Regions from separate parts of the Acetobacter vaccinii genome, predicted to be linked through region 1. Evidence: predicted binding sites of a transcription regulator. Region 1 holds the regulator's gene; the other holds the start of a gene.
What was found. The regulator HrcA, encoded in region 1, represses chaperone genes, less so after heat shock. The targets are predictions, from matches to a motif close to GTTNGCACTCNCNNNNNGNGAGTGCNAAC.
Positions count from the first base shown of each region.

Region 2: groES (co-chaperone GroES) is a predicted target of HrcA. The motif match lies at 6,521-6,549, and genes of this name have one in related genera.

Region 1 is NZ_CP043506.1:896,124-904,513, reverse strand. Features, by position in the region: gene rpsA (30S ribosomal protein S1) at 1-1,302, shown strand, start outside; gene rdgB (RdgB/HAM1 family non-canonical purine NTP pyrophosphatase) at 1,601-2,200, opposite strand; gene rph (ribonuclease PH) at 2,202-2,930, opposite strand; gene hrcA (heat-inducible transcriptional repressor HrcA) at 3,061-4,134, shown strand; gene FLP30_RS03960 (penicillin-binding protein 1A) at 4,251-6,947, shown strand; one part of gene prfB (peptide chain release factor 2) at 7,004-7,072, shown strand; one part of gene prfB (peptide chain release factor 2) at 7,074-8,135, shown strand.
Region 2 is NZ_CP043506.1:2,096,323-2,104,712, forward strand. Features, by position in the region: gene FLP30_RS09460 (ammonium transporter) at 1-842, shown strand, start outside; gene FLP30_RS09465 (P-II family nitrogen regulator) at 1,304-1,642, opposite strand; gene FLP30_RS09470 (UbiH/UbiF/VisC/COQ6 family ubiquinone biosynthesis hydroxylase) at 1,851-3,104, shown strand; gene cysE (serine O-acetyltransferase) at 3,116-3,973, shown strand; gene groL (chaperonin GroEL) at 4,435-6,084, opposite strand; gene groES (co-chaperone GroES) at 6,135-6,428, opposite strand; gene FLP30_RS09490 (cold-shock protein) at 6,770-6,973, shown strand; gene FLP30_RS09495 (ATP-dependent DNA helicase) at 7,018-8,390, opposite strand, start outside.

The DNA of each region.
Region 1 (8,390 bases):
ATGGCGTTCCTTCCCGGCAGCCAGGTTGACATCCGCCCCGTGCGTGACGTCGGCCCGCTGATGGGTGTGCCCCAGCCTTTCCAGATCCTGAAAATGGATCGCGCACGTGGCAACATCGTTGTCTCCCGTCGCGCCGTGCTGGAAGAAACCCGTGCAGAACAGCGCAGCGAACTGATCCAGGGCCTGACCGAAGGCATGATCCTGGACGGCGTTGTCAAGAACATCACCGACTACGGCGCGTTCGTGGACCTGGGTGGCGTCGACGGCCTGCTGCATGTCACCGACATTGCGTGGAAGCGTATCAACCACCCGTCCGAAGCCCTGCAGATCGGCCAGCCCGTGCGCGTGCAGGTTATCCGCTTCAACCCCGATACGCAGCGTATCTCCCTTGGCATGAAGCAGCTTGAGGCTGATCCGTGGGAGAACGTGGCCCTGAAGTACCCGCCGGGTGCACGTTTCACCGGCCGCGTGACCAACATCACCGACTACGGCGCCTTTGTGGAGCTGGAACCCGGTGTCGAAGGTCTGGTGCACGTTTCCGAAATGTCCTGGACGAAGAAGAACGTCCATCCGGGCAAGATCGTCGCGACCTCTCAGGAAGTGGACGTGATGGTTCTGGATGTGGACAGCGCCAAGCGCCGCATCTCCCTGGGTCTGAAGCAGGTTCAGCGCAACCCGTGGGAACAGTTCGCCGAAGAAAACAAGGTCGGCTCCACCGTGGAAGGCGAAATCCGCAACATCACGGAATTCGGCCTGTTCATCGGTCTGTCTGCGGACATCGACGGCATGGTGCACATGTCCGACCTGTCCTGGGACGAAGCTGGCGAAGAAGCCATGAAGGGCTACGAAAAGGGCCAGGTCGTGAAGGCCAAGGTTCTGGACGTGGATGTCGAGAAAGAGCGTATTTCTCTGGGCATCAAGCAGCTTCAGGAAGACCCGGCAGCTGACGCTCTGGCAAGCATCCAGAAGGGCAGCATTGTCACCTGCATCGTGACCGCGGTTCAGACCAACGGGATCGAAGTGAAGGTTGACGAAGTTCTGAGCGGTTTCATCCGTCGCGCCGAACTGGCCCGTGACAAGGCCGAGCAGCGTCCGGAACGCTTCGCCGTTGGCGAACGTGTGGATGCGAAGGTCATCTCCGTTGATCGCGTTGCCCGCAAGGTCGCTCTGACCATCAAGGGTCGCGAAATGGAAGAAGACAAGCAGGCCATCAACGACTACGGCTCTGCTGACAGCGGTGCATCCCTGGGTGATATCCTGGGTGCGGCTATCCGCCGTCGCAACACCGAAGGCGAAGGCTGATTTTATCAGCCTCGCCAGGATCGGGTTGGTGTGCGCAGGCACCCTAACCTGATGCGGTGATGTAAAGAGTGAGAAAATGGCGTCTTTCGGGGCGCCATTTTTTTTGTGCCCGTTACAAGGCGTGGTGCAGCATGGAGCGTGCAGGATACAGGCCAGCAGCAGCCGGGCCTTGGGGCACGGTCTATGGGGTAGATACGGTTTTGTGGGGCACAGGGGGCAGGCCCGCAAGCTTGTGGGCTGTTAGCCGCAGGCGGGGCCAGAGGTATGTGCTGGCAGCCCGCCCAGGTTTTACGTGATGTCAGGCCAGGCAGGCCGCGCGGAAGGCGGCAAAGGCGCGGGCGCGGTGGCTGATGGCGTTTTTCTGCTCGTCGGTCATTTCCGCAAAGCTGCGGGTTTCCCCTTCGGGTTGGAACACCGGGTCGTAGCCATGGCCATTGGTACCACGCGGCGGCCAGTTGATCTGGCCATCTACCCGGCCTTCAAAACACCAGGTCTGGCCATCGGGCAGGGCCAGGCACAGCACGCAGGTAAACCAGGCAGCCCGGTCGTCGGTGCCAATGCCTTCGTGAATACGGGCCATGGCACCGGCAAAGTCCTTGTCCGGCCCGGCCCAGCGGGCGGAGTAAACGCCCGGTGCCCCCCCAAGGGCCGCAACACACAGGCCGGAATCATCCGCCAAGGCAGGCAGGTTGGCCGCGCGGGCGGCGGCCTGCGCCTTGATAATGGCGTTGCCTTCAAACGTGGTGGCGGTTTCTTCCGGCTCGGGTAGGTTCAATGCCCCGGCGGAGACAACGGTAATGCCAAACGGGGCCATCAGGGCTGCAAATTCGGCCAGCTTGCCAGCGTTGTGTGTGGCCAGCACCAGGGTGCTGCCGTGGGCGAGGGTGGGGTTGGTCATGTCAGTGGCTTTCGGCAGCGGTTATGGCGGCATTCTGGGCGGCAAACAGGTCGCTCACGCCAATGCGGGCCAGGGAGAACAGGGCTTCGAACTGTTCTTGCGTAAAGGGGGCATGTTCTGCCGTGCCCTGTATTTCCACAATCCGGTTGTCGGCGGTCAGGACAAAGTTGGTATCGGCGGCGGCGGCGCTGTCTTCCGCGTAGTCCAGGTCCAACACGGCCCCGGTTTCCGTCAGCCCGCAGGAGACTGCCGCCACCTGCCCGTGTAGTGGCACCTGGGACAGCACACGGTTGGCCACCAGCCTGCCAAGGGCCAGCCGCAGCGCCACCCATGCTCCGGTGACCGAGGCACAGCGCGTGCCGCCATCGGCATTCAGCACATCACAGTCGAGGGTAATGCTGATTTCACCCAGTGCATTCAGGTCTGTGACAGCGCGGAGCGAACGGCCAATCAGACGCTGGATTTCCTGCGTGCGGCCCGATTGCTTGCCCGTGCTGGCCTCACGCGTGCCGCGGTTATGGGTGGCGCGGGGCAGCATGCCGTATTCGGCTGTCACCCAGCCCGACCCCTTGCCACGTAGAAAGGGGGGTACGCGGTTGTCCACGCTGGCGGTGCACAGCACCTCTGTGCCGCCAATGCGGATCAGGGCCGAACCTTCGGCATGGTGGGAAACCCCGGTTTCAATAACAACCGGGCGCATCTGGTTGGGGTGACGGCCTGAAGGGCGCATGGGTGCTCCTTGACGGGTCAGCAGTGGGTGGTGGTGTCCAGCACATAAAATGTTTGTGGCGCGAGTAAAACCGGCCACGACACGCTATAAGGGGGAAAGAGGAACTGCACGAGAAAGAAAGCCGGTTGTCATGAAGCACGCTCTGCTGTCTGCCGGAAGTGCCCTGCCGCCTGGGCTTGACCCGCGCTCGGCCACAATCTTGCGTGAAATTGTGGAGGAATACGTGGCCAGTGGGGAGCCCGTAGGCTCGCGCACACTGGCCCGGCGGCTGGACCAGCCCCTGTCCCCCGCGACCATTCGCAATGTCATGGCATCGCTGACCGAGGCCGGGCTTCTGTTCTCACCCCATACATCGGCCGGGCGCTTGCCGACGGAAAAAGGGCTGCGGCTGTTTGTGGATGGCCTGTTGCAGTTTGGCGCATTGTCCGAGGACGATCAGCGCGCCATCGGCTATTCGCTCGAGGCCCACGGGCGCTCCCTGCATGACACGCTGACCGAGGCTTCGGCCCTGCTGGCGGGCATGTCGGACGCAGCGGGGCTGGTGGTGGCCCCCAAGGGGGAGGGCGGCATCAAGCATATCGAATTCGTGGCGCTGGGGGGCAGCCGCGCCCTTGTCATTCTGGTGGGTGTGGATGGGCGTGTTGAAAACAGGGTCATAGAAACCCCGCCGGGCATGCCGCCCTCGGCCTTGGTGGAGGCCGCAAATTACCTGAACGCCCATGCCATGGGGGCGTCCCTGCCGGACCTGCGGCAGCGGGTCGGGGCGGATATGCATGGGGACAAGGCAACGCTGGACAGCCTGACAGCCGAGGTGGTGGAAAGCGGGCTGGCCATCTGGGATGCCGGGCGCGAGGGCGGGGGCGGCACACTGATCGTGCGCGGCCAGTCCCGCCTGCTGGTTGACCTGGACGGGCAGGAGCGCCTGCTGGCCATCCAGACCCTGTTTGACAGGCTGGAAGCGCAGGAAACCATGCTGCGTCTGCTCGAGTTGGTTGAAACGTCCGAAGGGGTACGTATTTTCATCGGGGCGGAAAGTGGGCTGTTTGGCACCACGGGCATGTCCGTCGTCATGGCTCCGGCGCGGAATGAGGCAAACAAGATCGTGGGGGCAATCGGGGTTATTGGCCCCACCCGGATCAATTACGGTCGTGTTGTGCCGGTGGTGGATTATACGGCGCGTATTCTGGGCGGCATGCTGGGCTGAAAACAGCCCGCCTCCATGGTGCCCGCGTATAGGCTGGTCGGAATTCCGCCACGATTGTGCGGGCAATCTGCACGATGAGGAAGACGACAGGAAACGGGAATGATAAAGAAACCGGTATGACACGCATTCCGCCCTCCGGTGACCCGGCTTCTCCTTCCAACCCTGATCAGGACCCGGCTTCCGCCCCGTCGCGGCGGATCATGCCTGTGCGGCCCCGTTTCCGGCTCTGGCGCACCCTTTTGGGCAGTGCGGCAGCGGTTGTGCTTGTGGGCAGTGTCGGCGGGGGTATTGTCCTGTGGGGGCAGTATCAGGGAATCGTGTCTGACCTGCCGACAGTCGAAGGGCTGCGGTCCTACCAGCCCCCGGTGATGAGCCGCGTTTACGCAGGCGATGACCAGCTTGTGGCCGAACTGGCGAACGAGCGGCGTATCTTCGTGCCCTACAGCGCCATTCCCGACAGGGTGAAGAACGCGTTTTTCGCAGCGGAGGACCGCAAGTTCTGGACCCATAAGGGGGTGGACCCCTTTGCCATTATCCGTGCGGGTCTGACCGACCTTACCCGTGGGCGTGGGCGCAGGCCCATCGGGGCGTCCACCATCACGCAGCAGGTGGCGCGTATCATGCTGCTGGGCAGCAATGCGGTCTCGATGCGCCGGAAGGCCAAGGAAGCCTTTCTGGCCATGCGGATCGAGCAGGTCCTGTCCAAGGAAAAAATTCTCGAAATCTACCTGAACGAAATCTATCTGGGCGAGGGCGCTTACGGGATCGGTGCTGCGGCGCAGACCTATTTTGGCAAGCCGCTTGATCAGTTGGATGATGCTCAGGCCGCGTTTCTGGCGGCATTGCCCAAGTCGCCCACCAACTATAACCCAGAGCGCTTTCCCGATGCCGCCATGGGCCGCCGGAACTGGGTGCTCGAACGCATGGTCGATACCGGTGCGTTGTCTGCCCAAGCCGCGCATGAGGCCGAGGCCGAACCTCTGGGCAACCGCAGCTTTACCCGGCCCGGCCCGGCCCCCGGCTCGGAATGGTTTGCCGAGGAAGTGCGGCGCGAACTGCTTGAGCGCTACGGGCAGGACACCACCATGCAGGGTGGGTTGGACGTACACACCAGTCTGGACCTGCCCTTGCAGCGTTCAGCGCAGATGATCCTGCGGCAGGGGCTGGTGGCGTATGATCGTGCCCATCGGGGCTGGCAGGGGCCTGTGCACCACCTGCCTGATATTGGCCCCGGCACTACCGAAGCCGAATGGACACGCGCCCTTGTGGCCGTACCTGCCCCGCCGGGCATGATCGACCAGTGGCGTCTGGCTGTGGTGCTGGATGCAGCCCATGGGCAGGTCGGTTGGCTGGAGGGCGGTGTGGCGCGCCGTGGCGCTGGTGGTGTGGCTCAGACAGGGCTTTTGCAGACCAAGGATATTGCCTGGGCCAAACGCCAGCGCGCCCTGCGTGAGGGTGATGTGGTCATGGTCGAGCCCCAGGCCACGGGCGGGCATGTGGCGCTTATGCAGGTGCCACAGGTGGAAGGTGCTGTGGTTACGCTGAATGCGCGGACAGGCCGGGTGCTGGCACTGGTGGGGGGGTGGTCTTTCCAAGCTTCCCAGTTCGACCGGGCAACGCAGGCCATGCGCCAGCCGGGTTCGTCCTTCAAGCCGTTTGTCTATCTGGTGGCCATGCAGCAGGGCCTGTCGCCCTCGCAGGAGTTTGACGACTCCCCGGTGTCATACGGCACATGGCACCCCAACAATTACGAAAAAGATTTCTGGGGCCCCACAACCCTGCATGATGCGCTGCGGGAATCGCGCAATCTGGTCACCATCCGTCTGGCCGCCTATCTGGGCATGAAGAATATTGCCGACATGGCCGAAAAGCTGGGTCTTGTGTCCTCCATGCCGCTGGTGCTGCCTGCTGCTCTGGGGGCGGTGGAAACCACGGTGCTGAAGGAGGCCGGAGCTTACGCCACGCTGGCGGCAGGCGGGCACCGGGTCAAACCGACCCTGATTGATGATGTGCATGACCGTGATGGCCGGGTGATCTGGCGTTCGGAATCCGGCCTGTCCCTGGTGCCGGAATCCATGGCCCAGACCACGCCGGGCAACACGGCTGATGCGGATGCGGTCAACCCCACCCATGCAGGCGACAAGGCCCCAGCCCCCGCTGCCCCTGTGGCCCAGGCTGTCGCCCCTCCGAACGAGAACGAACTGCCAGAAGTGCGTGATGACAGGCCCGCTGTCGCCACGCCGCAAAGTGCGTTCCAGATTACAACGATGTTGCAGGACGTCATCCGCCGGGGCACGGGCCAGCGTGCGGGTACTGGTATCGACAGCCCCATTGCAGGCAAGACCGGCACCAGCCAGAACTTTAACGATGCCTGGTTCTCCGGTTATTCGCCCGACCTTGTGACGGTGGTCTGGGTCGGGTTTGACACCCCGCGCTCTCTGGGCAGGAACGAGACGGGTGGCGCTATCGCAGGCCCGATCTGGAACCGGGTTATGAAAGTGGCGCTGGACGGCAGGCCCAAGCTTGATTTTGCCGTGCCCGAAGGTGTCACGCTGGTGCGTTACGACACCGGGCGCGGTGTGGCGGTGGATGCGTTCAAGCCTGATCAGGTGCCGGGCCAGAGCGTCAGCCTCTCTCATGCTTCGCAGGAGCTGACAGCGGCCGATACGGGGGCCGAGAACATGCCTGATTCCGAAAGCGATATGGCAGCAGGCAGCCCGGATACAGGGGGCGGCCCCGGTGCGCCCGATGCACCCAGCAGGCCCGGCCAGCAGCCTTCCGGGGGTGACATTGGCATGGGCGGCCTTTATTGAGAGCCCAGCCGTGGCTTTAAGTCAGCAATTTTCAGACCAGATGGAGAACAGGCCTCATGTCTGCCGAGACAGAAGCTCTTAACGACCAGATCAAGCAGTCGGTGGCACTGCTGAGGAGGCATCTTTAACTGGGATGTCGCTGAAGCCCGCCTTGCGGAACTGAACAACCGCGCCGAAGACCCAGACCTGTGGAATGATGCCGAGGCTGCCCAGAAGCTGATGCGTGAACGCACGCTGCTGGCCGACCAGATTGAGGGCGTGCTGGCCCTTGAGGCCAACGTGCGTGACACCTGCGAACTGATCGAACTGGCAGAAGCCGAGGGTGATGCCGAGCTTGTGGCTGATGGCATGGCCACCCTGCGCGACATGGCTGCCGAGTCCAAGCGCCGCGAAACCGAAAGCCTGCTGTCGGGCGAGGCGGATAGCAACGACTGCTATCTTGAAGTCAACGCGGGTGCAGGCGGCACCGAGGCCCAGGACTGGGCGGAAATGCTGCTGCGTATGTACACCCGCTGGGCGGAAGCGCATAATTACAAAGTCACGCTGATGGAAAGCTCGGAAGGGGAACAGGCGGGCCTGAAGTCGGCCACCATCCTTGTCTCCGGCCCCAATGCCTATGGCTGGATGAAAACCGAGGCCGGTGTGCACCGTCTGGTGCGGATTTCACCCTTTGATGCTGCGGCCCGGCGGCAGACATCGTTTGCCTCTATCTGGGTCTATCCGGTCATTGATGACTCGATCGAGATCGAGATCAACGATGCTGATCTTAAAGTCGATACCTTCCGGGCATCGGGTGCGGGTGGTCAGCACGTTAACAAGACGGATTCCGCCATCCGTATTACCCACGTCCCGACAGGGATCGTGGTGGCCTGCCAGACAGACCGCTCCCAGCACCGTAACCGTGCAACGGCCATGCAGATGCTGCGCGCCCGCCTGTATGAGGCCGAACTGCAAAAGCGCGAAGCCGCCGCAGCAGAAGCAGAAGCCGCCAAGACCGACATCGGCTGGGGGCACCAGATCCGTTCCTACGTGCTGGCCCCTTACCAGATGGTCAAGGACCTGCGCACCGGGGTGGAAACTGGCAACCCGAGCGCCGTCCTGGACGGTGGGCTGGATGCCTTTATGGCTGCTGCTCTGGCCATGCGTGTTGGGGCAACCCGGTCCGAGGCCAGCGCCAACGCCCAGTAAATGGGCCTGTCCGGGGTTTTGTGGGTGCCAGGGCTTGCGCCATACCCACAAAATCTGCCCGGACGGTTAAGAACCTGACCCCGCAAGACCTTTGCACGGCACAAAGATCACGCTCTTCTTGGTAACAGAAGGGCGTCAACAGCCGTCCTGTTACAGTCTTGCGGGTTCAGAACTCAATTTTTTGAATACATTCTTGACATCTGGCACGTCAGATAGCCCAATCATGCTCGGAAAATGATAACCCCACGCATTATC
Region 2 (8,390 bases), 1.2 Mb from region 1:
GCGTGTTCTCCATCCTGTGGTCCTTGCTGGTGTACGCACCGGTTGCCCACTGGGTATGGAGCCCCATGGGCTGGCTGGCTGGCCTTGGCACTGCTGACTTTGCCGGTGGTACGGTTGTGCACATCAACGCCGGTGTGGCGGGTCTGGTCTGCGCACTGGTGCTCGGCCGTCGCCGTGGCTATGGGCATGAAGACCTTTCTCCCTTCAACCTGACCTATGCTGTTATCGGCGCGTCCCTGCTGTGGGTGGGCTGGTTTGGCTTTAACGCCGGGTCCTCGCTTGGGGCTGGCGGGCGTGCTGGCATGGCCATGGTCACGACACAGGTTGCAGCCGCTGGTGCTGGTATCTCCTGGATGCTGATGGAGTGGATGCGCGCAGGCAAGCCTACGGTGCTGGGCATTATTTCCGGTGCTGTTGGCGGGCTGGTTGCCATTACGCCCGCGGCAGGCTTTGTGCTGCCGGGTAGCGCGCTGCTGATCGGGCTGATTACGGGTGTCGTGTGCTACTGGAGCGCAACTTCCCTCAAGCACCTGCTGGGCTATGACGACAGCCTGGATGCCTTTGGTGTGCACGGTGTGGGCGGTATTGTCGGCGCGCTGCTGACAGGTGTGCTGGCTTATGGTCCGCTGTCTGCCACCGACAGCAACCCGACCGGTATTGTTGGCTCCATGCACCAACTCATGATCCAGGCGGAAGCCGTGGGTGTGACCATTGTGTGGTGTGCGGTTGTCAGCTTCATCCTGCTCAAGATTGTGGACGGGGTTATCGGCCTGCGTGTTACGCCTGACCAGGAGCTGGAAGGGCTGGATACCTCCCTGCATGGGGAACAGATCAACCTCTAAAAGCCTTGGCCTTCCAGCGGTATCTGCCGCTGGAAGGCGACTTCAAGCAAAGCGCCTCTGCCATTGTGTTGGCAGAGGCGCTTTTTTTGTTGGTGCAGCGTGTGCGAGGGGCTGTCTCATACCCAACAGGGAAGGACGCTGCCCATTGGCTCTGTAATGACCATCTCTGTGAGATGCGGAGACTGAGAGCTACCCGCGTAGAAACAGTCTTATAGCTGCGGCCTCACAAGCGAACGGGCATGGGTGTGCGCAAGCCGATGCTGCGGTGCACAAGGCCAGCGGCTTACGGCCAATCTGGAAATAGTTTGGGAAGTCACGCACCAATGAGTATTGAGGCAGCTATCTGTGCCTGACCCTGACTACTCTGGCGCTATGGGGAGTATCCTGCCGGTGGTGTTACCCACAGGCCGCCGCGTTTTGCCATGACAAGACAGGCAGAAACGCGGCGAAGTGTAGTGGTGTTAGAGGGCAGATTCGTCTGTTTCGCGTGTCCGGATACGGATGACGCGTTCAAGATCACTGACAAAAATCTTGCCATCGCCAATCTTGCCCGTGTGTGCGGAATCGAGGATCGCCTCAATTACCTGGTCCACAAGGTCATCGGTTGTGGCAATTTCAACCTTGATCTTGGGCAGGAAACTGATGCGATATTCCGCACCACGATAGATTTCGTTCTGGCCCTTCTGGCGCCCGAACCCTTTGACTTCAGAAACGGTAAGCCCCTGTACACCCAAAGGTGCCAGTGCTTCCCGGACATCACCAAGCTTAAAGGGTTTGATAATGGCGGTAATCAGCTTCATCCAGCGTGTACTCCCTGCCGTCGGCATATCTGTGACGTTTTGATAGTGACACATTTATTCGACCCACGATAGGGTTTTATGAGCCTTGCAATAGCAGCATGACTGGTTTTTCAAGACAGGGAAGAGCATATAGAAAGCCTGCTGATGGCACTGTTCCGGAGCTTTCTGGCAGGACCATGACACAGGCAGAGTTAAGGAAGCGCTACCCATGCACCAGACAGCCACATCACCCCAGGTGGACCCAACTGTGACGGCCGCAGCCCCGTTGGCGGATGTGGATGTCTGCATTGTAGGTGCTGGGCCAGTAGGGGCCACATTGGCCTGCCGCCTTGGGCGGGCGGGCCTGCGTGTTGCGGTTATTGACCGGGTTGGTCTGTCACCCATGGAACACCCCGATGTTGACGGGCGTGCCTATGCGCTGGCGGCTGGCCCCAAGCTCTTTTTGGAAGAAGCCGGGGTATGGGACCACCTGCCCCTGCCGTCCTGCCCGATTGAGGATATTCTGGTCACAGATGGCCGACCGGGTGAGCCTGCGTCTTCCCTGTTTTTGGAATTCACGCGTGAAGATGCCAACCAGCCTTTCGGGTGGATGGTGGAGGCCCGGTCGTTGCGTGTGGCGCTGAATGCCACGCTGGCAGCCACGCCGGAAGTGTGTGTGCTGGCCCCGGCCGAGGCAACAGTGACCCGGCAGGATGACGGTGCGCAGATCCGTTTGACGGATGGGCGCAGCTTCCACGCCCGTCTGGTTGTGGCAGCGGATGGCCGTCGTAGCCGCCTACGGGCAGAAGCCGGTATCCCGCTGACCAAACTGCCGTATGGACAGACAGCCATTGTCAGCGCCATTGCGCATGAGTTCCCGCATGACAACAGCGCCATCGAGCATTTTCTGCCCGCTGGCCCGTTTGCCCAGTTGCCGCTGCCCGGCACGCAGGAACATCCTTACATGTCCGCCATTGTCTGGAGCGACAAGGACGGCACAGCCGAGCGTTTTGCTGCCCTGCCAGATGATATGTTTGCCCGGCAGGTGGAAAAGCGCATGGGCACGGGGCGGCTCGGCCGTGTACAGCCTGTAGGACGGCGGTGGACGTATCCGCTCTCGGCCCAGTATGCCCAGCGCTATGTTGCGACCAGAATGGTGCTGGTGGGTGACGCCGCCCATGGTATCCACCCCATTGCGGGGCAGGGGCTCAATCTGGGCTACCGGGACATTATTCAGCTGAGCAGCCTGCTGATAGACGCCCACGCCAAGGGGCAGGATGTTGGCGCCCCGGCGCTGCTGGCGCGCTATCAGGCCCAGTGTCGTCCGGCCAATATGCTTATGCTGGCGGCGACAGATGCGCTTGATCGCCTTTTTAGTAACAATAACCCGATCTTGCGCCTGGCGCGCGACATCGGCATTGCCAGCGTGCACCGGATGCCAGCCTTGCGGCGGGCCTTTGTCCGGCACGCCATGGGGCTGTAATGGGGGACCGTATGCAGGATGAACTTCAGCACTCCGTGATTTCCAGCCAGTTTGATGCCAGCAGCAGCCTGTGCGCGCCGCAGCTTGCCGTGCTGTGGCAGCAGATGACACAGCAGGCCTGCACATGCAGCGACCAACTGGTCAAAGGGCTGCTGACAACAGGCGTGCGTGCCCATGCTGATTTTGCCTCCGCCCTGGCAGCCCTGTTGGGGCGCAAGCTGGGTGACCGCTCGGTGGCGGTCGATGCGCTGACAGAACTGGTGCAGGAAGGGTTTGATGCAGACCCCGACATTGTTTGCGCGGCCGCAGCCGATCTGCTTGCCATTCGGGAGCGTGATGCGGCCTGCCCGGACTTTGTCACGCCGTTTCTGTTCTTCAAAGGCTACCATGCCGTGCAGGCGCACCGTGTAGCCCACTGGTTGTGGCAGCAGGGCCGCAGGCATTTGTCTTTGCACCTGCAAAGCCGTGCGTCGGAACTGTTCGGGGTGGATATTCACCCTGCCGCACGGTTTGGTCGCCGGATTCTGTTCGACCATGGGACAGGGATTGTGGTGGGGGAAACCTGCGTGATCGAGGACGATGTGTCCTTGCTGCAAAATGTCACGCTGGGCGGTACAGGCAAACATAGCGGTGACAGGCACCCCAAGGTGCGCCGCGGCGTGCTGATTGGGGCTGGCGCGAAAGTGCTGGGTAATATCGAGGTAGGGGAAGGTGCCAAGGTTGGGGCAGGGTCCATTGTGCTGGAAACTGTGCCGCCCTTTACCACCGTCGTGGGCAACCCGGCCCGCAAGGTTGGCACCCGCCATGTCGGCAGTATGCCCGCCCTAAACATGGACCAGACCCTGCCGCCGATAGACTATATTATTTGAGAACTGTTCCTCTGTGGCACTGCTTGCACGCAAGTCGTTGTCACAGGGGATAATGCGGTCTTTCCCGCAGCAACCAACGTAAGCTTATGTCATCAGTCTTCTGATTGAGGACTTGTTGAGCGCTTCAGGCACCGGCTGGTAACGTGAACCCGCTTGCAAAGCATTTGCAAAACTTAAGAAGTTTTTGGTGAAGCTTTTTCCAAAAAGCTTCAAGCAATGCAGCCTTTAAAAGAAGGCAAAACCTCAAAACACTCTTTTTGTCAGAGGCGGCTTTTGAGCACGTCTTTTATGCACGGAGACTGGCAGCGTTAAGGCGCCAAAACGCCCAGCCCTGACATGCAGGAATATGGTCTCAGAGGGCAGAAACGAAAAACGGCCACGGACGATAGTCCGTAGCCGTTCCCGCAAGGGGGAGGGGCGGCAAGCCACCCCTCATCGTGCCTGTTGGGCAGAACTTCTGATTAGAAGTCCATGCCGCCCATGCCACCCATGCCGCCCATGTCAGGGCCACCGGCCGGAGCCGACTTCTTTTCTGGGCGTTCTGCCACCATGGCTTCCGTGGTGATCAGCAGGCCAGCGACAGAAGCCGCGTCCTGCAGAGCCGTACGGACAACCTTGGCAGGGTCGATGATGCCGGCGTCAACCAGGTTCTTGTATTCACCTGCCTGAGCGTCGAAACCGAAGTTGTAGTCGTCGCTTTCCAGCACCTTGTTGGCAACCACAGCGCCGTCTTCACCCGCGTTGAGGGCGATCTGACGCAGCGGAGCCTGCAGGGCGCGCAGGATGATGCCACCGCCGACGCGCTGGTCGTCGTTGTGGTAGTGCAGGTGGGCAAGAGCCTTGGTTGCGCGGGCCAGAGCCGTGCCACCACCGGGGACAATGCCTTCTTCAACCGCAGCGCGGGTTGCGTGCAGGGCGTCGTCAACGCGGTCCTTGCGTTCCTTGACTTCCACTTCCGTGGAGCCACCGACGCGGATAACGGCAACACCGCCAGCCAGCTTGGCCAGACGTTCCTGCAGCTTTTCACGGTCGTAGTCGGAAGAGGTTTCCTCGATCTGGGCGCGGATCTGCTTGACGCGGCCCTTGATGTCGTCGGAGTTGCCGGAGCCATCGACAATGGTGGTGTTTTCTTTGTCGATGTGGATCTTCTTGGCGGTGCCAAGCATTTCCAGCGTCACGGTTTCCAGCTTGATGCCCAGATCTTCGCTGATCACCTGGCCACCGGTCAGGATCGCGATGTCTTCCAGCATGGCCTTGCGGCGGTCGCCGAAGCCCGGAGCCTTGACAGCAGCAATCTTCAGGCCACCACGCAGCTTGTTGACAACCAGGGTTGCCAGCGCTTCGCCATCAACGTCTTCTGCAATGATCAGCAGCGGACGGCCGGACTGCACAACAGCTTCAAGCAGCGGCAGGATCGGCTGAAGGGAAGACAGCTTCTTTTCGTGGATCAGGATGTAGGGGTTTTCCAGGTCCGCGGTCATCTTTTCCGGATTCGTCACGAAATACGGAGAGATGTAGCCACGGTCGAACTGCATGCCTTCAACAACATCCAGCTCGGTCTGGAAGTGCTTGGCTTCCTCAACCGTGATGACGCCTTCGGAGCCAACCTTCTGCATGGCTTCGGAGATCATCTGGCCGATTTCGTGTTCGCCATTGGCGGAGATCGTGCCGACCTGGGCGGTTTCCGCCGGGGTGGTCACTTTCTTGGCGTTCTTCTTCAGCTCTTCGATAACGACAGCAACGGCCTTGTCCACACCGCGCTTGAGGTCCATCGGGTTCATGCCAGCGGCAACGGCCTTCATGCCTTCACGCACGATAGCCTGGGCCAGCACGGTGGCGGTGGTGGTGCCGTCACCAGCAACGTCGTTGGTCTTGGACGCCACTTCGCGCAGCATCTGTGCGCCCATGTTCTCGAACTTGTCAGCCAGTTCGATTTCCTTGGCGACGGAAACGCCGTCCTTGGTGATCCGCGGTGCGCCGAAGCTCTTGTCCAGCACAACGTTGCGGCCCTTGGGGCCCAGCGTTACCTTGACGGCATCGGCCAGAATGTCCACGCCGCGCAGCATGCGCTGGCGTGCGTCAGCACCAAACTTTACGTCTTTGGCAGCCATTGAATTTCTCCTGAGAAGATCGTTCTGGGTTGGAAAAGCGGGTCAGCGATTCAGGCAGAGATAATGCCCAGAATGTCGCTTTCCTTCATGATCAGCAGTTCCTCACCGTCGATCTTCACTTCCGTGCCGGACCACTTGCCGAAAAGGATGCGGTCGCCGGCCTTGACGTCAAGCGCCACAACCTGCCCCTGTTCGTTACGGGCACCCGGGCCTACGGCCACGACTTCGCCTTCCATCGGCTTTTCTTTTGCCGTGTCGGGGATGATGATGCCACCGGCGGTCTTCTGTTCGCTCTCAAGGCGGCGAACAACTACCCGGTCGTGTAAGGGACGAAATTTCGTCATTATGGATTGCTCCACATTGCTGTGCTGCGGCGGCGCCCTCGTTAAAAAAGCAACGCCACCTGTGTGAACCGCGCGTACATACGCCGCGACGCGTTAGCACTCCCACCCCGGGAGTGCCAGCAATGGAGATAGGTCTGCCCCCCAGCAGTGTCAAGGAAGCCCCCTGTCTTTCTTTCCAATTTAACACACTCGGGTGTTCATCCCCCTTTAAGAAGGGTCAGAATGGATATTCTGATTGACAATCGGCCACGTACATGGCCGGAATAGCCCCAGACCTGTGTGGCACATGTTCGTGCGGCAGGCGCTTCCCGTAAGTGAAAAGACAAGGATTATCGCGGCCCATGGCTACAGGGACAGTCAAGTGGTTCAATACCACCAAAGGTTTTGGTTTTATTGCGCCAGATGAAGGTGGGAAAGATGTGTTCGTGCACATCACCGCCGTGCAGGCGGCCGGGTTGCGCGGCCTGAATGACGGACAGAAAGTGTCTTACGAACTGACAGAGGAACGTGGCAAGCAGGCTGCTACGGAACTCAAGCCGCTCTAACGGCATAGTCTCCTGCCTGTTCAGCCTGCTTTCGGGCCGCCTGTTCAGGCAGGAGTGTTATTGCCTGCCAGGAAGGCTGTAATTTCCCTGGCGGCTTCGGCCAGCCCCGCCCGTTGGATATCGCATCCATCAGGAAAAGCGTGGAGCAGGCGTGAGGGTGTGCGGCGGTCCAGCAGCACAAATACCCCTTTGTCAGTCTGGCGGCGGATTAACCGCCCAAATGCTTGGCGCAGTCGCAGTCGGGCTATGCTGTCATCAAATTCCCTCGGATTCCCGCCAGAGGCATGGATGCGTCGCTCCCGGTGCAGAATGTCGGGTCGGGGCCATGGTACGCGTTCAAACGCGACCAGCCGCAGGGCGTTGCCCGGAACATCCACTCCATCGCGCATGGCATCGGTGCCCAGCAGGCAGGCGTGTTCCTCCGTGCGGAAAATATCGACCAGAGTATTGTTGTCCATGGCGTCAACATGCTGGGCGTAAAGCGGCAGGCCTTCGGCTTCCAGCGTGGGGGCAATGCGGTCGTACACGCCCCTCAGGCGTGAAATGGCGGTAAACAGGCCAAGCCCACCCCCGCCGGATGCCTGAAAAAGTGTGCGGAAGGCGGCAGACAGGTCCACGATGCTGCTGTTGTCCACATCCGTGATGATAAAGGTGCGTGTCTGCTGCCCGTAATTGAAAGGGCTGGCCAGGCTTGCGCGGATGGCGGGGGATGGAAAGTGGTTGGCCCCTGTACGGGCTTCCGCCGCCTGCCATGCGTCTTCCGCAGACTCGTCGTCAGGGTCGGTGGCCCCTTGCTGGTCGCGTAGGGTGGCGGATGTAATCAGCATGCCCTGTGCAGGCACAGCCATGATGGCAGCAAAGGGAATGGTCGGGTCCAGCCAGTGTCGGTGCAGGCCTGCGTCGATTTCCCCCATGCGTTGGCGTTCGCGCCGTTCCAGCCGAATAAAATGGACATGGGTCGGGGCGGTTTCCTCAGGGGGCTGCTCCAGAGCCGAGAGCATGCTGATCCATGCTTCTAGGCGCGAGACCGCGCGGCGGCGCAGGCTGCGGGTCATGGCCTCGATCCGGCCGCGGGTGTTGCTGTCCAGACTGTCCGCCTCAGCATGCAGGCGGTCCTGTAGCCGCTGGACCAGCGTACGCAGGGGGGTGGCCAGACGTTCCAGCGCGCGCGCCAGACTCTGGCCTGCCTCAAGCAGATCCGGGGTGAGCGGGTGGAGGTCACATTCCAGCGTGGCGTGGGCTGCCACCTTGCCGCTGTCCTGCGCGCGAGCCAGCGCTTGCTGCCTGAGCAGACGCAGGAAGGTTTCTGTCGGGTTATCCAAAACAGGCTGCACAGGTTCAGCGACTGCGGGGAACAGTTCAGACAGTGCTTCGTCAGGTGTTGGGCCATTGTCCAGCGGGGCTGTGTGCCCGTGCT